3 regions of the Undibacterium sp. JH2W genome follow, and region 3 is predicted to be linked to each of the others. Evidence: predicted binding sites of a transcription regulator. Region 3 holds the regulator's gene; each other region holds the start of a gene.

Region 1 (6,159 bases), on a different contig from region 3:
AGATATCGCTGACGCGATACAGTATCGTCGTCAGCGAGGTATGCATGACTTCTTCTATCGCATAGCCATCAAGGGTCTGGCCTGGTTTCATGCGTGCTGGTACTGGCAGGGTGTGCAGTTCGCTGATGGCATCGCGCAACTCGCCTTCTGGCAAGCTGTCTATGCGTGCTATCACTGCACTGCAGTTGTCTTGCGACCCCGCTTTCAATGCGGCTGCACATAAAGCTTCGCAGGCAGCTTCACTGCTCAGCTTGCCTGCGCTGACCTGCTTCAAAAAATCTGTCAGGTCATATTCTGTCAGGCTGGCCCAGATACCATCACAAGCCAGCAAAAAGACATCATTGACGCGCAGCTCACCCATGCCATGATCGATGACGAGGTGATTGTCCAGGCCGATGGCACGGGTCAGCACATGTTGCATTTCTGGCCTATCCCAAACATGGTCCTGGGTCAGTTTTTGCAGCACGCCATCACGTAACAGGTAACAGCGGGTATCACCCACGTGGGCGCTGTAATACATGCGCCCGCGCAAGACCAGTGAGGTCATGGTCGTGGCCATGCCAGCCAGCTCACGGCGGACTGAGCCTTGCTGCTGCACCCAGCTATTCATGGCGACCAGCACCTTGTCGAGTGCTGTCGTCACTTCCCAGGTGTCAGGCGTTGCATAGTAATCGGTGAGCAGGCCACGTACTACATATTCAGCCGCTTCCCGACCACCTTCATTGCCAGAGACGCCATCGGCTACTGCCAATACCATGCCCTTGCAGGATAGCTCGGGTTCACCCGGCGTGACCATGCCGACAAAGTCTTCATTGCGTGGGCGTAAGCCGGCTACGCTGTGATGTCCGGTGCTGACGGTCAGAGGCATATGCGATTGATTAAATTTTTGCTGTAGTCATGGCAGCAGAGCCCCAGGTCGTGCGCCAGCGTTTCTTGACCAATGATAAACCCAGCAGGGCGATAATGGCGAGACTGGCGAAAATTGACAAGCCTATCTGATAACTGCCGGTGATCTGGCGTGAATAACCCATGCTGGCAGCCAGGTAAAAACCGCCTATGCCACCAGCCATGCCTACCAGGCCCGTCATGACGCCCATCTCTTTACGAAAGCGCTGGGGCACCAGTTGGAATACCGCGCCATTGCCCGTGCCCAGTGCCAGCATGGCAACCACAAAGACACATACAGCGGCGCTTGCTGATTGCAAACCTGTAGCTGCAATGAACAGGAAGGCAGAAGCAATGGTGTACATGACAGACAGGGTTTTGATACCGCCTATGCGGTCAGCAATACGGCCACCCATAGGACGTACCAGCGAACCGGCAAAGACGCAGGCGGCAGTGAAGTAACCGGCTGTCACTGGCGTCAAACCATATTGAGTATTGAAATAAATTGTCAGGGAAGAGGCCAGGCCAGAAAAACCGCCAAAGGTCACGCTATAAAAGAACATGAACCACCAGGCGTCTTTATCTTTTAATACGGCCAGATATTCAGTCAGGGATTTACTAGGCGCATCGCCCGGTGCATCCTTGGCGAAAATAAGATAAACCGCCAGTGCTATGAATAGTGGTATCAGCGCCAGGCCAAACACGTTCTGCCAGCCAAAGGCGATTGCCAGTGCTGGAGCAAACAGGGCCGCAAAAGCAGTGCCAGAATTGCCTGCACCTGCTATTCCCAAAGCCGTGCCCTGGTGTTCTGGCGGATACCAGCGCGATGCCAGCGGCAAGGCTACAGCAAAGGCAGAACCAGCCACACCCAGAATCACACCAAGAAATAGCAGTTGCTCATAGCTGTGCAAATTACCCAGCCATGCCCAGCATAAGCCTATAAGAACTACGATCTGGCCTATCAAACCGGCTTTCTTGGGCTTTAAATGATCGACCAGCACACCCATGACGATGCGCAGCAAGGCCCCTGCTAATAAGGGGGTGGCGACGATCAGGCCTTTTTGGGCGGCAGTCAGCCCCAGGTCTTTGGAAATCTGTATGGCGAGTGGCCCCAACAATACCCAGACCATGAAACTAAGGTCAAAATAAAAGAAGGATGCCAATAAGGTGGGCGTATGCCCGGCTTTCCAGAAAGATGTTTTTTGCATGATCGCTCCAATAGTGAACACGCATGCCACTTGCAAGGGACGTGCCATCAAAATGTGCATATCCTTGCCTTGCTTTGTGATTAAAAACAAAACTTACTGCGCGAAAACTGTGCGTCATCTGAATTAAATGGTGCAATGCACCAGAATGGCGGGATTTTGTATGAGGTTCATGAAGATTTGCTAGACATGCTTCAAGAAGTGGCATTGCTCTTGCCGCCAGCGGGGAATTTCTCAGTTTTTCTTAGTGAAAACCATATTAATGCGCAGTCAAATTGGTGCAGGCTTATAAAAACAAGCAGGTCTTCCCTCTTACAAAAATGAACTGGCATTGCTCTTGCTTAGAGGCTGGGGAGACAAGCAAAGGAGCAGCCATGAAGAAACTTAAGCTAGTGATGGTAGGGAATGGTATGGCAGGTGTGCGTACCCTGGAAGAATTAATCAAGATCGCCCCCGACCTGTATGACATTACCGTATTTGGTGCAGAACCCTATGCCAATTACAACCGTATCCTGCTATCACCAGTACTGGCCGGCGAGCAAACCATCAAAGACATCATGCTCAATGACGTGGACTGGTATGAAGAAAATAATATCACCCTGCATCTAGGCAAAAGAATCGTCAAGATAGACAGGGCACGCCGTTTGGTGATCGCCGAAGACGGCACCCAGACTGAATACGACAGGCTGTTGCTGGCGACTGGTTCTACACCTTTCATGTTGCCTGTACCTGGCAAAGACCTCAAGGGCGTGATTGCCTATCGCGATATCTACGACACCAATACCATGATAGAGGCGGCAGAAAAGCATACGCATGCTGTCGTTATTGGTGGTGGCCTGCTGGGGCTGGAAGCGGCCAATGGTTTGAAAATGCGTGGCATGAGTGTCTCTGTCGTGCACTTACCTGGCTGGCTCATGGAGCGTCAGCTTGATCCCGTTGCTGGCAAGATGCTGCAAAAATCCCTGGAAGACCGCGGCCTGAACTTTCTGCTCGAAAAAAATACTGAAGCCATCATTGGTGATGATGATGGTCATGTCAAAGCCATACGCTTTACTGATGGCCTGGAAATCCCTGCGCAACTGATCGTCATGGCCGTTGGCATACGCCCCAATACAGCACTGGCAGAATCTGCCGGTCTGTACTGCAATCGCGGCATCATCGTCAATGACACCATGCAGACTTATGACCCGCGCATTTACTCTGTCGGCGAATGTGTTAACCATCGTGGCACGGTGTATGGCCTGGTTGCCCCTTTGTTTGAAATGGCCAAGGTCTGCGCCAATCACCTGGCCAATTTTGGCATAGGCCGTTACCAGGGTTCAGTCACCTCCACCAAATTGAAAGTGACAGGCATAGACTTGTTTTCCGCTGGTGAATTCATGGGGGGCAAAGATACGGAAGAGATTATTTTGTCTGACCCCATAGGTGGTGTGTACAAGAAGCTCGTCGTCAAGGATGACAAGCTGATTGGTGCTTGCCTGTATGGCGATACTGTCGATGGCAGTTGGTACTTCAAACTACTGCGCGAAGGCAAGAATATTTCTGAAATCCGTGACTCATTGATGTTTGGTGAGTCAAATACCGGTGACGTTGGTCACGAAGGCCACACCAAGGCGGCTGCCATGCCGGATGAAGCCGAGGTCTGCGGTTGTAACGGTGTCTGCAAAGGCACCATCGTCAAGGCCATCAAGGAAAAAGGTCTGTTCACGCTGGACGATGTGCGCAAGCATACCAAGGCATCGGCATCCTGTGGTTCCTGTACAGGGCTGGTAGAACAAATCATCATGTTTACTGCGGGTGGTGATTATTCGACAGCGTCCAAGGTCAAACCCATGTGCGCTTGCACCGATCATAGCCATCAGCAAGTGCGCGATGCCATCAAGGTCAATAAGTTGCTGACCGTTGCAGGCGTACAGGAATTCATGGAATGGCGCACACCTAATGGTTGCTCCAGCTGCCGCCCAGCCATTAACTACTATCTGATTTCTACCTGGCCGCGTGAAGCCAAGGATGATCCGCAATCGCGCTTCATCAATGAGCGCTCACACGCAAACATCCAGAAGGATGGTACTTATTCCGTCATCCCGCGTATGTGGGGCGGTGAAACCAATGCCAGCGAATTGCGCAGGATTGCTGACGTCGTCGATAAATTCAAGATACCGACCGTCAAGGTCACTGGTGGCCAACGCATTGACTTGCTGGGCGTGAAGAAAGAAGACTTGCGCGCTGTCTGGCAAGATCTGGGCATGCCATCTGGCCTGGCGTATGCCAAAGGTCTGCGTACTGTAAAAACTTGTGTGGGTAGTGAATGGTGCCGTTTCGGCACACAAAATTCGACACTCATGGGGCAACAGCTAGAACGTGAACTGGCGCGCATGTATGCCCCTCACAAGGTCAAATTGGCCGTATCCGGTTGTCCGCGCAATTGTGCCGAGGCAGGTATCAAGGACGTTGGTGTCATCGGTGTCGATTCTGGTTGGGAAATTTATGTCGGTGGCAATGGCGGTATCAAAACTGAAGTCGCACAATTCCTGGTCAAACTGAAAACCCATGAAGAAGTCATGGAATATACCGGTGCCTTCTTGCAGTTATACCGTGAAGAAGGCTGGTACCTGGAACGCACCGTGCATTATCTCGCCCGCGTCGGCCTTGATTATGTGAAGAAAATCATATTGGAAGACCACGAACGCCGCAAGGACTTGTATCAACGTCTGCTGTTTGCATTGGAAGGCGAATCTGATCCATGGCATGAACCAGAAAAAGCCCAGGTCGATACGCGTCAATTCGAACGCTTGCCAGCATAACGCCATTTTTTGAGAGGAAAAAACATGAGTCAGGAATGGCAAGTTATTTGTCGCGTTGAAGATATCCCTGTGCTGGGTGCACGCGTGGTTGCACGTGCGGCCAAGCCGGATGTGGCTATCTTCAGGAATACAGAAAACAAGGTATTCGCCCTGCTGGATAAATGTCCGCACAAGGGCGGGCCCTTGTCACAAGGCATAGTCTTTGGTGAGCGGGTAGCCTGTCCCTTGCATAACTGGAATATAGAGTTGCCCACAGGTTGCGCGATTTCACCGGATGAGGGCTGCACCCAAAAATTCAGCTTGAAAGTGGAAGAAGACCAGGTCTATCTGGATGCGAATGAATTATCGACACTGGCAATAGAGGCATAGAAAAAATGCGCTGCATCCCGCTCAGTATGGTGATGCAGCGTGCACTTAAAGGCATGTATGACTGAAACCAAATCTACCTGTTGTTATTGCGGCGTTGGTTGCGGTGTAGTGATAGAAAGCGATGGCAGGCAAGTGCTGGGTGTGCGTGGCGACACCGAACATCCAGCCAATTTTGGCCGCCTGTGCAGCAAGGGCAGCACTTTGCATCTGTCGGCAGATGCAAAAATACAGCAGCAGGTCAGGGCACTGTATCCTGAAATGCGTGATCCGCTAATGCGTGAAGAGATACGTCAACGCAGTGACTGGGATGCCGTCATAGCCAGCATGGCTGGCAAGTTTGCCGACACCATCAAGACGCATGGTCCGGACAGCGTGGCGTTTTATATTTCTGGTCAGTTGCTGACGGAAGACTATTATGTCTTCAATAAACTCGCCAAGGGCTTGATAGGCACAAATAATATCGACAGCAATTCCCGCCTGTGCATGTCCAGTGCAGTTGCTGGTTACAAGCAGACCCTGGGTGCCGATGCACCACCCACCTGCTATGAAGACATAGACCTGGCAGAAGCCATTTTCATCGTCGGTTCGAATACTGCCTATGCTCATCCCATCTTATATCGCCGTATTGAACAAGCCCGGGAGAAAAATCCTAACCTGAAAGTGATCGTTGCTGATCCACGCCGTACCGATACCGCGCGTGAAGCAGATTTATTCCTGCCTATTTTGCCCGGCACTGATGTAGCACTGTTCAATGGTATGCTGCATCTGTGTCTGTGGGAAGATCTGATAGACCTTGCCTATATCCAGGAACATACCGAAGGTTTTGCCGAGCTCAAGCAAACCGTGCGTGATTACACGCCAGCGGCTGTTGCCAAGACCTGTGGCATCAAGGAGGC
Region 2 (6,159 bases), on a different contig from region 3:
AGCTGGCCGACAGAAGCCATTTTCTCTGATTGCAATAATTGTTCATGGGCTTCTTGCAATTTCTTGATCAAAAGCTGTTGTTCTTCACCCTTCTTGAACAAGCTTGCTTCCATTTCCTTGCGCTTGGTGATGTCGGTTAAAGAACCAACGACCTCAACGGGATTGCCGTCTTTGTCGCGTATCAGCCTCAGCATGTCATGCATCCAAACATATTGTCCGCTACGGCTCTTGAAGCGATATTCGTAGGTTCTTTCACCTTCAGTAAATAGTTTTGCAATGCTTGAGAAAATTTCAGGGACGTCTTCTGGATGTATGTGTTCAAACCAGAAATTGGGATCTGCGACCATTTCATCAGGGTGATAGCCCAATACATGGTGGGCATTGTTGCTGACAAAAGTCATTTTGAAATCACCTGTAGGTACGCTGCTATAGATGATGGCTGGCGTATTATCGATCAGGTATTGCAACCGAGCGTCTGTAGAGATGCCAGTAGCTGTAGCGGGCTGAGTAGTCTCGCCCGTAACTGGAGGTAGAACGCTGAATTCATCAAACTGATTCACCATGACCGCCGCAGGAAAAAATGGAAGTATTGTTTTTTTTAAATTCCCTTATGTCTATATATTAGAGCAATAAGTAATTGAATTGCTATTTTTTTCAAAAGGGAAGGATAGATAGTGATGCAGTTTACTTGCATTTATTATTTTATTTTATTGAAATTTTAGCAAAAATGTGGTGTGTGGCTAAGATGATGGCCATTAAATTCAATGAAAACAGGGACTTATTTCAAACTCAAGCAAGATTTTATGGCGCTCGAATTTATTGCTGGCGGGTGGCATTTTTGAAACGTCTTGCTGTCCAGGTTTTTCAGTAAGGATTAAATTGCAAGAAGTAATATTTTTTGCACAATTTAGGAGCAGCATTGCACTAAAAGGCAGAGTTTATTTTTGCAAAATATTGCAATTAGGCAATTCTCACCAAATTGTTTCAGTATTTTGTAAAAAACATGCATTGAAATAGTTTTGTATTCCTTCCATATCAGAATTGTTTAGCTCAAGTATTCCTGCATATTTTGTTTCATATTCTAATGACAGTGCTGGCTGTCAACAATAGACTCAAGTAAATACATAAGCTGGCATGCTATCTGCTATCTCCAGGGTGGAAGTTCGGTTTTTCTTTCCATGACCTCACCACTATCAGGAGAAAACATGTCACGTCGTACTGTTTTGAAAGCAACTGCTGTTGCCGCAATGACTCTGGCCGCTTCCGGCTGGCTCACACAGGCACAAGCCGCCGATACCATCAAGGTCGGCATTCTGCATTCCCTGTCTGGCACTATGGCAATCTCGGAGACATCGCTCAAAGATGTAGCCTTGATGACGATAGATGAAATCAATGCCAGCGGTGGTGTCATGGGCAAAAAACTGGAGGCGGTGATCGTGGACCCGGCCTCCAACTGGCCGCTGTTTGCCGAAAAAGCTCGCCAACTGGTGTCGCAAGACAAAGTATCCGTGGTGTTTGGTTGCTGGACATCGGTGTCGCGTAAATCTGTACTGCCAGTCTTCAAGGAACTCAATAGCCTGCTGTTTTACCCGGTGCAGTATGAAGGTGAAGAGCTGGAGAAGAACGTTTTCTACACTGGTGCTGCGCCTAATCAGCAAGCTATTCCTGCGACCGAATACCTGATGTCGAAAGAGGGCGGTGGTGCCAAGCGTTTTGTCTTGCTGGGCACTGATTATGTATATCCACGCACGACCAATAAAATCCTGCGCGCCTTCTTGCATAGCAAAGGTGTCAAGGATACTGACATCGATGAAGTGTATACCCCGTTCGGTCACTCTGATTACCAGACCATTGTTGCCAATATCAAGAAATTTGCTGCAGGTGGCAAGACTGCGGTTATCTCTACCATCAATGGTGACTCCAACGTCCCATTCTATAAGGAGCTTGGTAATGCTGGCCTGAAGGCTACGGATGTACCTGTCGTCGCATTCTCGGTCGGTGAAGAAGAATTGCGCGGTGTCGATACCAAGCCATTGGTCGGTCATCTGGCCGCCTGGAATTACTTCCAGTCTGTGAAGAACCCAGTGAATACTGAATTCATCAAAAAATGGAAAGATTATGCAGCCGCAAAAAAACTGCCGAATGCCGCAACAGTGGTGACCAATGACCCTATGGAAGCGACTTATGTAGGCATGTATATGTGGAAGCAGGCTGTTGAAAAAGCCAAGTCCACAGATACCGATAAGGTTATTGCTGCCATGGGCGGGCAAACTTTCAAGGCGCCATCCGGTTTTGAATTAACGATGGATAAAACCAATCATCACCTGCACAAGCCAGTCATGATAGGTGAGATCAAGGCTGATGGCCAGTTCAGCGTAGTCTACAAAACCAAGACACCTATCCGTGCGCAACCATGGAGCCCTTATATCCCAGGCAATGAAGGTAAACAGAAACTGTAATTCAAGGAGTGTTTAAGTATTGATGCAGACACTCAGGGTCTTTCACATATTGATGGCCCTGAGTACTGTTCCGGATTTTCCATCCCTGACCTGGTTGCCTATGATATTTCGTAAAATCTGCGCGAGCATAGTCTTGTTCGTGTTCAGCCTGACAGCGCATGCGGCTATCGACGGCAAGCTCCTACAGGCGCTGGCGGGTGATGATCCTGATGCGCGTATTACCGCCGTCAATACCATTGCGACCCTCGGTAATGAAGAGGCTGTGGAAGTATTGACTGCACTGAAAAATGAACAATTGTTTGCCAGGGACGTCGCTGTTTACCTGGTCGATGGTGCGCAGGTCAGAGACCTCAGCACCGGGAAAATGCAAAAGCTGCCTGATGATGCAGAGGCAATCACCATCAATAACCGCCTGCGTGCTGCGCTGGATAGTGCGCTGTCAGGTTTGAGATTATTTTCACCAGACAAAAATACCCGCCTCGTCGCAGCCACTGCGCTGGAAAAAGAAGCAACGCCAGAACAATTACCCTTACTGAATAAAGCCTATCTGAAAGAAAACGATAGCGAAATCAAGTCGCGCCTGCAAATGCTGATTGCCACCGCCAATTTACAGGCCAGTGACCCGGTGGTGCGCAAGGCGGCTGTCAAGGCTTTGCTGGATAGCCCCAACCCCAACTTAAAACCAGTACTGCAAAAGATGCTGGCACAAAATCCCGATGGTAGTTACAACGAAACCGATGCCAGCATACGCCTGGAGGCGGCCAATACCCTGAATGCCATTGATGGCCGCCTGGCGCGCATGGAATTTGTTGGCAATCTGTTTTATGGCGTCTCACTGGGTAGCGTACTGTTGCTGGCTGCACTGGGCCTGGCAATCACCTTTGGCCTGATGGGCATCATCAATATGGCGCATGGCGAATTGCTGATGATAGGCGCTTACACTACCTATGTCTGCCAGATGTTGTTCCGCAAATTCATTCCTGGTGCTGTCGATGCTTATTTGTTGCTGGCTCTGCCTGCGGCTTTCCTGGTTTCTGCCGCCGTTGGTATTTTGCTGGAAAGAACAGTCATACGCTGGTTATATGGCCGTCCGCTGGAAACCCTGTTATGCACCTGGGGCATCAGCCTGATCTTGATGCAGGCAGTGCGCTCTATTTTTGGTGCGCAAAATGTCGAAGTTGCCAATCCTTCCTGGATGTCAGGCGGTATCACGGTGCTGGGTTCGCTGGTGCTGTCTTATAACCGCATCATCATTATCTTTTTTGCGCTGTTTGTGGTACTGGCAGTCTGGCTGATCTTGAACAAGACACGTCTGGGCTTGTTCGTGCGTGCCGTTACACAAAATCGCCGCATGGCTGATTGTGTAGGGGTCGCAACCGGCAAGATAGATATGCTGACTTTTGGCCTGGGTTCTGGCATAGCAGGTCTGGGTGGTGTGGCTTTGTCGCAGTTGGGTAATGTAGGCCCTGACCTCGGGCAAAATTATATCGTTGATTCTTTCATGGTCGTCGTCCTGGGTGGAGTAGGGCAGTTGGCTGGTACCGTGATTGCGGCTTTTGGCCTGGGCGAAGTGAATAAATTTCTGGAGCCTGTAGCCGGGGCTGTTATGGCCAAGATCGTCATTCTGGTATTCATCATCATTTTCATACAACGCAGACCGCAAGGCTTGTTTGCGCTCAAAGGCAGGAGTGTGGAATGAGTGCGATTACGACAATTGCAATAGCAAAGGGGCTGTTTTCCAGACCTGCATGGACAGGCATATTGGTGTGTGCGGTGATTGCAGTATTGCTGCCTATTCTTAACCTGAGTTTTCCTGCGGGTCATACCCTGCATATTTCCAGCTACACGATTGCCCTGGTTGGCAAATTCATGTGCTATGCCCTGGCTGCGCTGGCACTTGATCTGGTCTGGGGTTATACCGGCATTCTGTCTTTGGGACACGGGGTATTCTTTGCACTGGGTGCCTATGCACATGGCATGTATCTGATGCGTGCGATTGGCCGGGACGGTGTCTATCAAAGCAACCTGCCAGACTTCATGGTTTTCCTGGACTGGAAAACCTATCCCTGGTATTGGTCCATGACAGACAGCTTCTGGTATTGCATGGCGCTGGTGGTACTAGTGCCTGGGGTGTTGGCTTTTATCTTTGGTTTCTTTGCCTTTCGCTCACGCATTAAGGGTGTGTATTTTTCTATCATCACTCAAGCCATGACGTTTGCCTTCATGCTGCTGTTTTTCCGTAATAACACGGGCTTTGGCGGTAATAATGGCTTTACCGACTTCAAGCGCATTCTGGGTTTTACCATCACCGCACCTGTTACCAAGGCAGCCTTGTACCTGATCACTTTGCTGATCTTGCTATCAGCCTTGTTCCTGTGCCGCTGGATAGTTACTTCCAAGTTGGGGCGCGTACTACAGGCCGTGCGCGATTCTGAATCGCGACTGATGTTCATCGGTTACAACCCTCTGTGGTTCAAGCTGTTTGTCTGGACGCTGTCTGCCATACTCTGCGGCATTGCTGGTGCGCTGTATGTACCGCAAGTTGGTATCATCAACCCGTCTGAAATGTCACCTGCCAATTCCATAGAAATGGTGATCTGGGCCGCAGTCGGTGGGCGCGGTACTTTGCTGGGTCCCATCATTGGTGCTTTTACTGTCAATGGTCTCAAAAGCTGGTTTACTGCGGCTTTTCCCGATTTGTGGCTGTATGCACTGGGCTTGCTGTTTATCCTGGTGACCTTGTTCATGCAACAGGGCGTACTGGGTCTGGTGAGCAAGTTCAAAAAACAGCGGGAGCCAGCATGACTTCTTACATGGTGAGTGGCGTCTTGCGGCCAGGGCAGCAGTACGAGAGTGCTACTGGTGACCAGGGCGTGTCTTATGGTCGCATCAAACCAGAGGGCGTAGATACCACCCATGGCGCGATTCTCTACCTGGAAGACATCGTGGTTTCATTTGATGGTTTCAAGGCTATCAATAAGCTGAACCTGGATATTTCGGTGGGCGAACTGCGTTGCATTATCGGCCCCAATGGCGCTGGCAAAACCACGATGATGGATGTGATCACTGGCAAAACCCGGCCCACATCCGGCACTGCATTCTTTGGCCAGACCATGGACCTGACACGCATGAGCGAAGTCGATATTGCCCATGCTGGCATAGGTCGCAAGTTCCAGCGACCGACCGTGTTTGAGCAGCACAGTGTGTTCGAAAATCTTGAGCTGGCCATGAAAATGGACAAGCGTGTCAAGACCACCCTGTTTGCCCGCTTGAACAGCGAACAAAAAGACAAGATCGCCACCATCCTGCAATTGATACGCCTGGATGGGCAAGAACAAAGGCAGGCTGGCTTGTTATCGCATGGCCAAAAGCAGTGGCTGGAGATAGGCATGCTGCTGATACAGGAACCGCAATTGATCTTGCTCGATGAGCCAGTGGCTGGCATGTCAGATGCCGAGACTGCACGCACTGCTGAATTGCTCAATGAACTGCGCGGCAAGCATTCCATCATGGTGGTTGAACATGATATGGGTTTCGTCACTGAAATTGCGCAACAGGGCAAAGTCACAGTATTGCATGAGGGATCTGTACTTGCCGAGGGCACAATGGCGCAGGTACAGGCTGATGAACGCGTCATTGAAGTTTACCTAGGACGCTAATGAAAGCCAAGCATGCTTGAAGTCAAACAATTACATCAGCA
Region 3 (6,159 bases):
AGCACAAAATGCTTTCTCACTGCTGCTGTGAATGAACACTGCACGCACGCTTTGATCATCCTGCCAGGTCAGCAAGGTTGTCGTCAGTGCTCTTACCATATCGAGAGACAGCGAGTTCAAGGCTTTGGGTCTGTCGAGGGTGATGTAGCCTATATTGTTTTTGACGGAGGTGAGGACAAATTCGCTCATGATGTTGACTATGCAGGTAAGGGATGAAGCTGCTATTTTAACTTTGTCAGGCTTGGGCGTCACGGGGTGTATATGTTTATGAGGAAATAGAGTAAGGGCGACACGCTCGTTGCCGTTGCCGTTGCCGTTGCCGTTGCCGTTGCCGTTGCCGTTGCCGTTGCCGTTGAGTTTGACTTTGGGGTTGTAGTTGTTTTTGACGTTCGCAGTTCCCATTTTTTGTACCGAATAAACGGGAACCCCGCAGGGGCGGCTACGCCTGGGTCGCCTTTCTTTGAATACTTACTTTGGCGACGCTAAGAAAGTATTTCGGCTGCCGGGCCGAGACCCGGCTTGTATCCACGAAGGGCAAAAGTTTTAGTCAAAGTACGCCTGTAACGAGCGACATGGCATACAACAAACGCCGCTGGAGCGCCAGCCCGGTGGATTCCAGCCAAACCCACGCTGGAATGACGTTAATACAAATGCCGTGAATCAACTAACTCGCAGCTTGTTGAGCGACGTATGTGACAAACAGCAATAAAAGTAAATAATTTATTTGAAATGTCAGAAACGAGACCTACAAGAAACCACTCACCCAACAAAAAGGACGCCTTTAGCGTCCTTGTTTTGGATGTCCACAACCCTGTTAGGGCAAGGACTGGGGTCTTATGAAGCCGATGCCGGGTCAGGTATGTGCTTGATGGCGTCGTGCTGATGGTCTTGCATTTTATCTTTGTGCTTGATGACCTGACGATCCAGTTTATCTACCAGGGCATCAATTGCTGCATATAGATCATGTGCCAGGCTTTCAACGTGAATATCTTTACCGCTGATATGCAAATTAATGTCGGCTTTGTGTCGTTTTTCCTTTTCCCGGAGCTTGTCCACCGTCAGGATGACGGCGATATCAATGACCTGGTCGAAATGTCGCCTGATACGTTCTAGTTTGGTATGTACATATTCACGAATTGCAGGAGTTACTTCGACGTGGTGTCCACTGATGGTGAGATTCATACTGTGCTCCTATAGTGATGTTGCTTGCTGTAACGATACACTCTTGGCATTTATTTGCCTTGAGCTAAATCATATATAGCAATTCAAACCGTGATTACAAGGACTACTTACAAAGATTTACGCAAACTGACTGGGGGGATTTTCAGGGCTTCACGGTATTTGGCAACTGTCCGTCGGGCAATTACCATGCCCTGTTCACCCAGCATGTCTGCAATTTTGCTATCAGAGAGTGGGCTTTTCTGGTCTTCTGCTCCTATCAACTGCTTGATGAGTGCACGTATCGCGGTGGAAGATGCTTCACCCCCTGTTTCCGTCGCGACATGGCTGCCGAAAAAGTACTTCAACTCAAACATGCCATGTGGGGTCAACATGTATTTTTGGGTTGTCACACGTGAGATAGTGCTCTCGTGTAATCCTAGTGTATCAGCAATTTCGCGCAAAACAAGGGGGCGCATGGCAACAGCACCATGGGTGAAAAAATTGCGTTGCCTTTCAACTATCGCTTGTGCAACGCGCAAAATAGTATCAAAGCGCTGCCGCATATTTTTGATGAGCCAGCGAGCTTCCTGCAATTGCGCACCAAGGCCAGCTTCACCGCGGTTTTGCTTCATGATGTTGGCATACACGCTGCTCACTCGCAGCCTGGGCATGACATCCTGATTCAGCATGACTTGCCAGCCATTGCCAGATTTTCTGACGATCACATCTGGCACGACATAATCTGATTCATCGGCGGCAAAGGCAATGCCAGGCCGTGGCTGGCACAGGCGTATGATGGTTTGTGCATCGCGCAAATCTTCATCATCGCAATCGAGGATTTTCTTGAGTTTGGTGAAATCTCTCTGTGCAAATAAAGCCAGTTGTGTTTCAACAATTTGCAACGCCAGCCTGCGCGTGACAAAAGCCACTTTGGGCATGCGCCTGATTTGCAGGGCCAGGCATTCTGAAGGGCTGCGCGCACCAACACCTGCCGGGTCAAAGCTTTGCAGCATATTCAGGGCAAAGGCTAGTTCTTCTGCCTCTACACAGAGTTCCAATGGCAAACTGGCATGTATTTCATCCAGGGTTTCGGTCAGGTAACCGTTATTGTCGAGCGCATCTATCATCAGCTCGACTAAGGCACGGTCACGCGGCTCACGCAGGTTCAGGCGCATTTGCTCAAGCAGATGTTCACGCAGGGTGATGTGGGCGGCACCCAGTTGCGGGCGGCCATCTTCATCATCACCAGACTTGCTGCCATGCTGTACATCATCAAAGCCCCAGTCTTCTTCGCTGGAAGTGGTGCTGTCATTGCTGATGACAGTTTCGGCATCGGCGGCGGCTGGCTCGGTGGATTTATCGCTTTCTTCTCTTTGTGCAGGCACTTCCATGCCTGCATCAGCCGAGGTACTCGTTGTATTGATGGCGCCATCGGCCAGCAGGCGCACGGCATGGTCGAGTGGATCATCGACGCGTTCCAGCATGGGATTATCGGTCAGCAGCGTCTCCAGCTCCTGATGCAATTCCAAAGTCGATAACTGCAATAATCGTATTGATTGCTGCAATTGCGGCGTTAAGGCCAGATGTTGTGAAGTACGTAGTTGCAGGCTTTGTTTCATGATGATTCCCGTCACATCCGGAAGTGTTCTCCGAGATAAACGCGACGTACAGATTCATTTTGTATGATGTCGTCAGGCTTGCCACTGGCAAGTACCGCGCCTTGATTGATGATGTAAGCGTGATCGCAGATACCCAGGGTTTCGCGGACGTTATGATCGGTGATCAGTACGCCTATGCCACGCTCCTTGAGGAAGCGGACGATGCGCTGGATTTCGATGACCGCGATAGGATCAACACCGGCAAAGGGTTCATCCAGCAAGACAAAGCGTGGATTGGTTGCCAGTGCACGGGCAATCTCGACGCGGCGGCGTTCACCACCTGAGAGTGACAAAGCCTGGCTCTCACGTATTTTTTCTATTTGCAAATCTGCCAGTAAGGCATTCAGCCTTTGCTCGATTTTCTTGCTGCCGAGGAATTTACCATCGCTGTCTTTTTGCAATTCCAGTACTGCGCGGATATTGTCTTCTACTGTCAGCTTGCGGAACACCGAAGCTTCCTGCGGCAGGTAAGACAGGCCGAGCACGGCGCGCTCATGGATAGGCAATTGCGAGATATTGACATCATCGATAATGATATCGCCAGCGTCGGAAGGCACCAGGCCGACGATCATGTAGAAAGACGTGGTTTTGCCTGCGCCATTCGGCCCCAGCAAACCCACCACTTCACCACTTTTCAATAGCAGGGAAACATCACGCACGACCTGGCGTGCACCATAACGTTTTTGCAAACCCTTGACCAGCAAGGTGCTGCCTGACTGTGCTGTCATCTTAATTAGCCTGTTTTTCTGGTTTTGGTTGCAAGATGATTTTCAGGCTGCCCGAGCCTTCTACAAACTGACCACTGGTGGAGTTGGTGCCTACAAACACTTCGTTCTTGCTGTCATAAGACAGGTATTCGCCAGCCTGTTCCTGGGTGACTTTACTGCCTTCCAGATAGCGTACCTTGGCCTTGGAAAAGAATTTGACGATTTCCGTGCTTTGATTGTATTCCGCACGTTCAGCTTCGCCATCTACCCACAGATCAGGCCCGCCATCGCGCTTTTGGCGAAATGTAACCTTGCGGTTGCTGCCACCAGTCAGTACTACAAATTGATCGCCATTTGGCGCCTCAGTGACGACGGCATTTTCTGCCTTGACATTCAGGGTGCCACGCACCAGGGCGACACCCTTGGATAATCTGCGCACACTGGTCTTGCCATCGCTCTCGCCATAACCAGCTTCGATGACGGTTTCCTTGTTGCTGTCGGCTTTTTCTGCATATGCAGTTGCACTGACCAGGCCCAGGCAGGCGAGGCTGAATAAATGGGTAATGCCGAATTTAGTAAGTGTCATATAAATGATCGCTTTCTCAATTATTTGGTTTTAACTGCATTCACCGCTTCACGCTTCTTGAGCGCGATGCGGACTTTGCTTAACAGGGCCAGGTGTTGGGTAGAGTTATTGGCCAGCATGCCGGTTGCGGTCGATGTCGATTTACCGGTGGTGATGGTGATGGGTTTATCGGTCTTGACGATATCATCATCTGGCAACAGCAATAGATACTCCGATTCCACATGGACGAATTGTGAACTCAGGCCTTCGGGCCTTTCCATGCTGACATTGTCATATAAATGCACTTCATCATGCTCACGCTTGGGTGTGATGACATTGGATTTTTGCGATACCACGGCCAGGTCGGCACGCAGGTGCAAGGGGGGACGGTCCTGATCAAAGCTGTTGATCTGCGGATGTTTGATTTCTATATTGTCGTTACGTGGCAGGTGTACCAGGCTGTCACCAGTAATATGGTAATTGGCCTTGCCATTATTCGACAAACGGATGAAATTGAATTTCTCTACATAGTAATCCGGTGCTGATCTGGCTGAGCTGCGGTTTTGTTCATCGTCGCCATTACGACGTATGACTTCCATGACCCAGATGGTGCCCAGGGTCAGTATGCCCAGCAGTATCACGGCCAGCCAGATGCGGAAGCGGTCTATGGTCAAATGGGATTTCATGTCAGATATGCTTGTAGAGCCTGTTCATATTTGCCCTGGGCTCGCAGGATGAAATCGCAAACTTCGCGTGCTGCGCCCTGGCCGCCGCTGGCCCTGGTGATGTAGAGCACGCGCTGTTGCACTTCTGCATGCGCATTTGGCACGCTGGCAGCAAAACCCACACGCGTCAGTATGGGCAAGTCGATGACATCATCACCGATAAAACCACAGGCTTCTGCAGGGATATCCAGTTTTGCCAGCAAATCCAGGAAGGCAGTTTTCTTGTCATGAATGCCCTGGCAGACATGGCTGATACCCAGATCCGCGGCACGCTTGCTGACGATGGCTGATTGCCTCGCACTGATGATGGCCGTGATGATGCCAGCCTGTTGCAAGAGCTTGATGCCCTGACCATCCAGCACATTAAAGCACTTCATCATTTCACCTTCGGGCCCAAAATACAGGCTGCCGTCGGTCAGTATGCCATCCACATCAAAGATCATTAATCTGACCTGGCTGGCCCTTGTTGTTGCTATCGCTATATCCATCAAATCACCTTGGCCCTGGTCAAGTCATGTATATGTAAGGCACCTACCAGCTTGCCCTGGTCGTCGGCGACCAGTAACTGGTTGATGCGGTAAGTTTCCATGACTTCGACGGCTTCTACCGCCAATTGTTCCGGACGTATGCGACGCGGGCTATGGTTCATGACATCGGCAATGCGTAATTGGGTAAAGTCGCGGGTGCCATCCATCAGGCGGCGCAAGTCGCCGTCGGTGAATATACCAAGCACCTGCTGCTGTTCATCCACCACGGCGGTCATCGCCATGCCTTTTTTGGTAATTTCCAGCAGCGCAGTCTTCAGGCTGGTTTCCGGGCCGACTTGCGGTATGGCTTCATCAACCCGCATGACATCCCTGACATGCGTCAGCAGGCGGCGGCCAAGTGAGCCGCCAGGGTGGGAGCGGGCAAAGTCTTCTTCGCGAAAGCCACGTGCATCCAGCACGGCCACAGCGAGGGCATCACCCAGCGCCAGGGTGACCGTTGTGCTGGCCGTTGGTGCCAGGTTCAGCGGGCAGGCTTCTTTATCGACATGCAGGTTCAGATGAATATCCGCCAGTTTGCCCAGGCTGGATTCAGGGTTGCCCGTCATAGCGATCAGTTTCACACCCAGGCGTTTGATGATGGGCAGGATGGACATCAGTTCCGCCGCCTCGCCGGAATAGGAAATCGCAATAAATACATCCTGCGAAGTCACCATGCCGAGGTCGCCATGCGCAGCTTCTGCCGGATGGACAAAAAACGAGGGCGTGCCAGTCGAGGCAAAGGTCGCAGCTATTTTGCGGGCAATGTGACCAGACTTGCCTATGCCAGATACCACGACCCTACCGTGGCATGCCAAC

The links. Region 3 encodes sigma-54, which starts transcription at its own class of promoters, with help from an activator protein. Its sites were predicted from a motif close to TGGCANGNAANCTGCTTT; they were not measured.
Region 1: a site for sigma-54 is predicted at 2,417-2,434, ahead of nirB (nitrite reductase large subunit NirB). Genes of this name have one in related genera too.
Region 2: a site for sigma-54 is predicted at 1,131-1,148, ahead of urtA (urea ABC transporter substrate-binding protein). Genes of this name have one in related genera too.

What each region holds. Positions count from the first base shown of each region.
Region 1 is NZ_JBMPOT010000005.1:121,831-127,989, reverse strand. It holds gene ACO0LC_RS08660 (protein kinase domain-containing protein) at 1-868, opposite strand, end outside; gene ACO0LC_RS08655 (nitrate/nitrite transporter) at 879-2,093, opposite strand; gene nirB (nitrite reductase large subunit NirB) at 2,465-4,894, shown strand; gene nirD (nitrite reductase small subunit NirD) at 4,919-5,263, shown strand; gene ACO0LC_RS08640 (molybdopterin-dependent oxidoreductase) at 5,321-6,159, shown strand, end outside.
Region 2 is NZ_JBMPOT010000003.1:151,644-157,802, reverse strand. It holds gene ACO0LC_RS05230 (ATP-binding protein) at 1-563, opposite strand, end outside; gene urtA (urea ABC transporter substrate-binding protein) at 1,206-2,459, shown strand; gene urtB (urea ABC transporter permease subunit UrtB) at 2,560-4,158, shown strand; gene urtC (urea ABC transporter permease subunit UrtC) at 4,155-5,264, shown strand; gene urtD (urea ABC transporter ATP-binding protein UrtD) at 5,273-6,118, shown strand; gene urtE (urea ABC transporter ATP-binding subunit UrtE) at 6,131-6,159, shown strand, end outside.
Region 3 is NZ_JBMPOT010000026.1:50,972-57,130, reverse strand. It holds gene ACO0LC_RS26715 (enoyl-CoA hydratase/isomerase family protein) at 1-189, opposite strand, end outside; gene hpf (ribosome hibernation-promoting factor, HPF/YfiA family) at 835-1,182, opposite strand; gene ACO0LC_RS26705 (RNA polymerase factor sigma-54) at 1,290-2,780, opposite strand; gene lptB (LPS export ABC transporter ATP-binding protein) at 2,792-3,547, opposite strand; gene lptA (lipopolysaccharide transport periplasmic protein LptA) at 3,549-4,112, opposite strand; gene lptC (LPS export ABC transporter periplasmic protein LptC) at 4,133-4,777, opposite strand; gene ACO0LC_RS26685 (KdsC family phosphatase) at 4,774-5,304, opposite strand; gene ACO0LC_RS26680 (KpsF/GutQ family sugar-phosphate isomerase) at 5,304-6,159, opposite strand, start outside.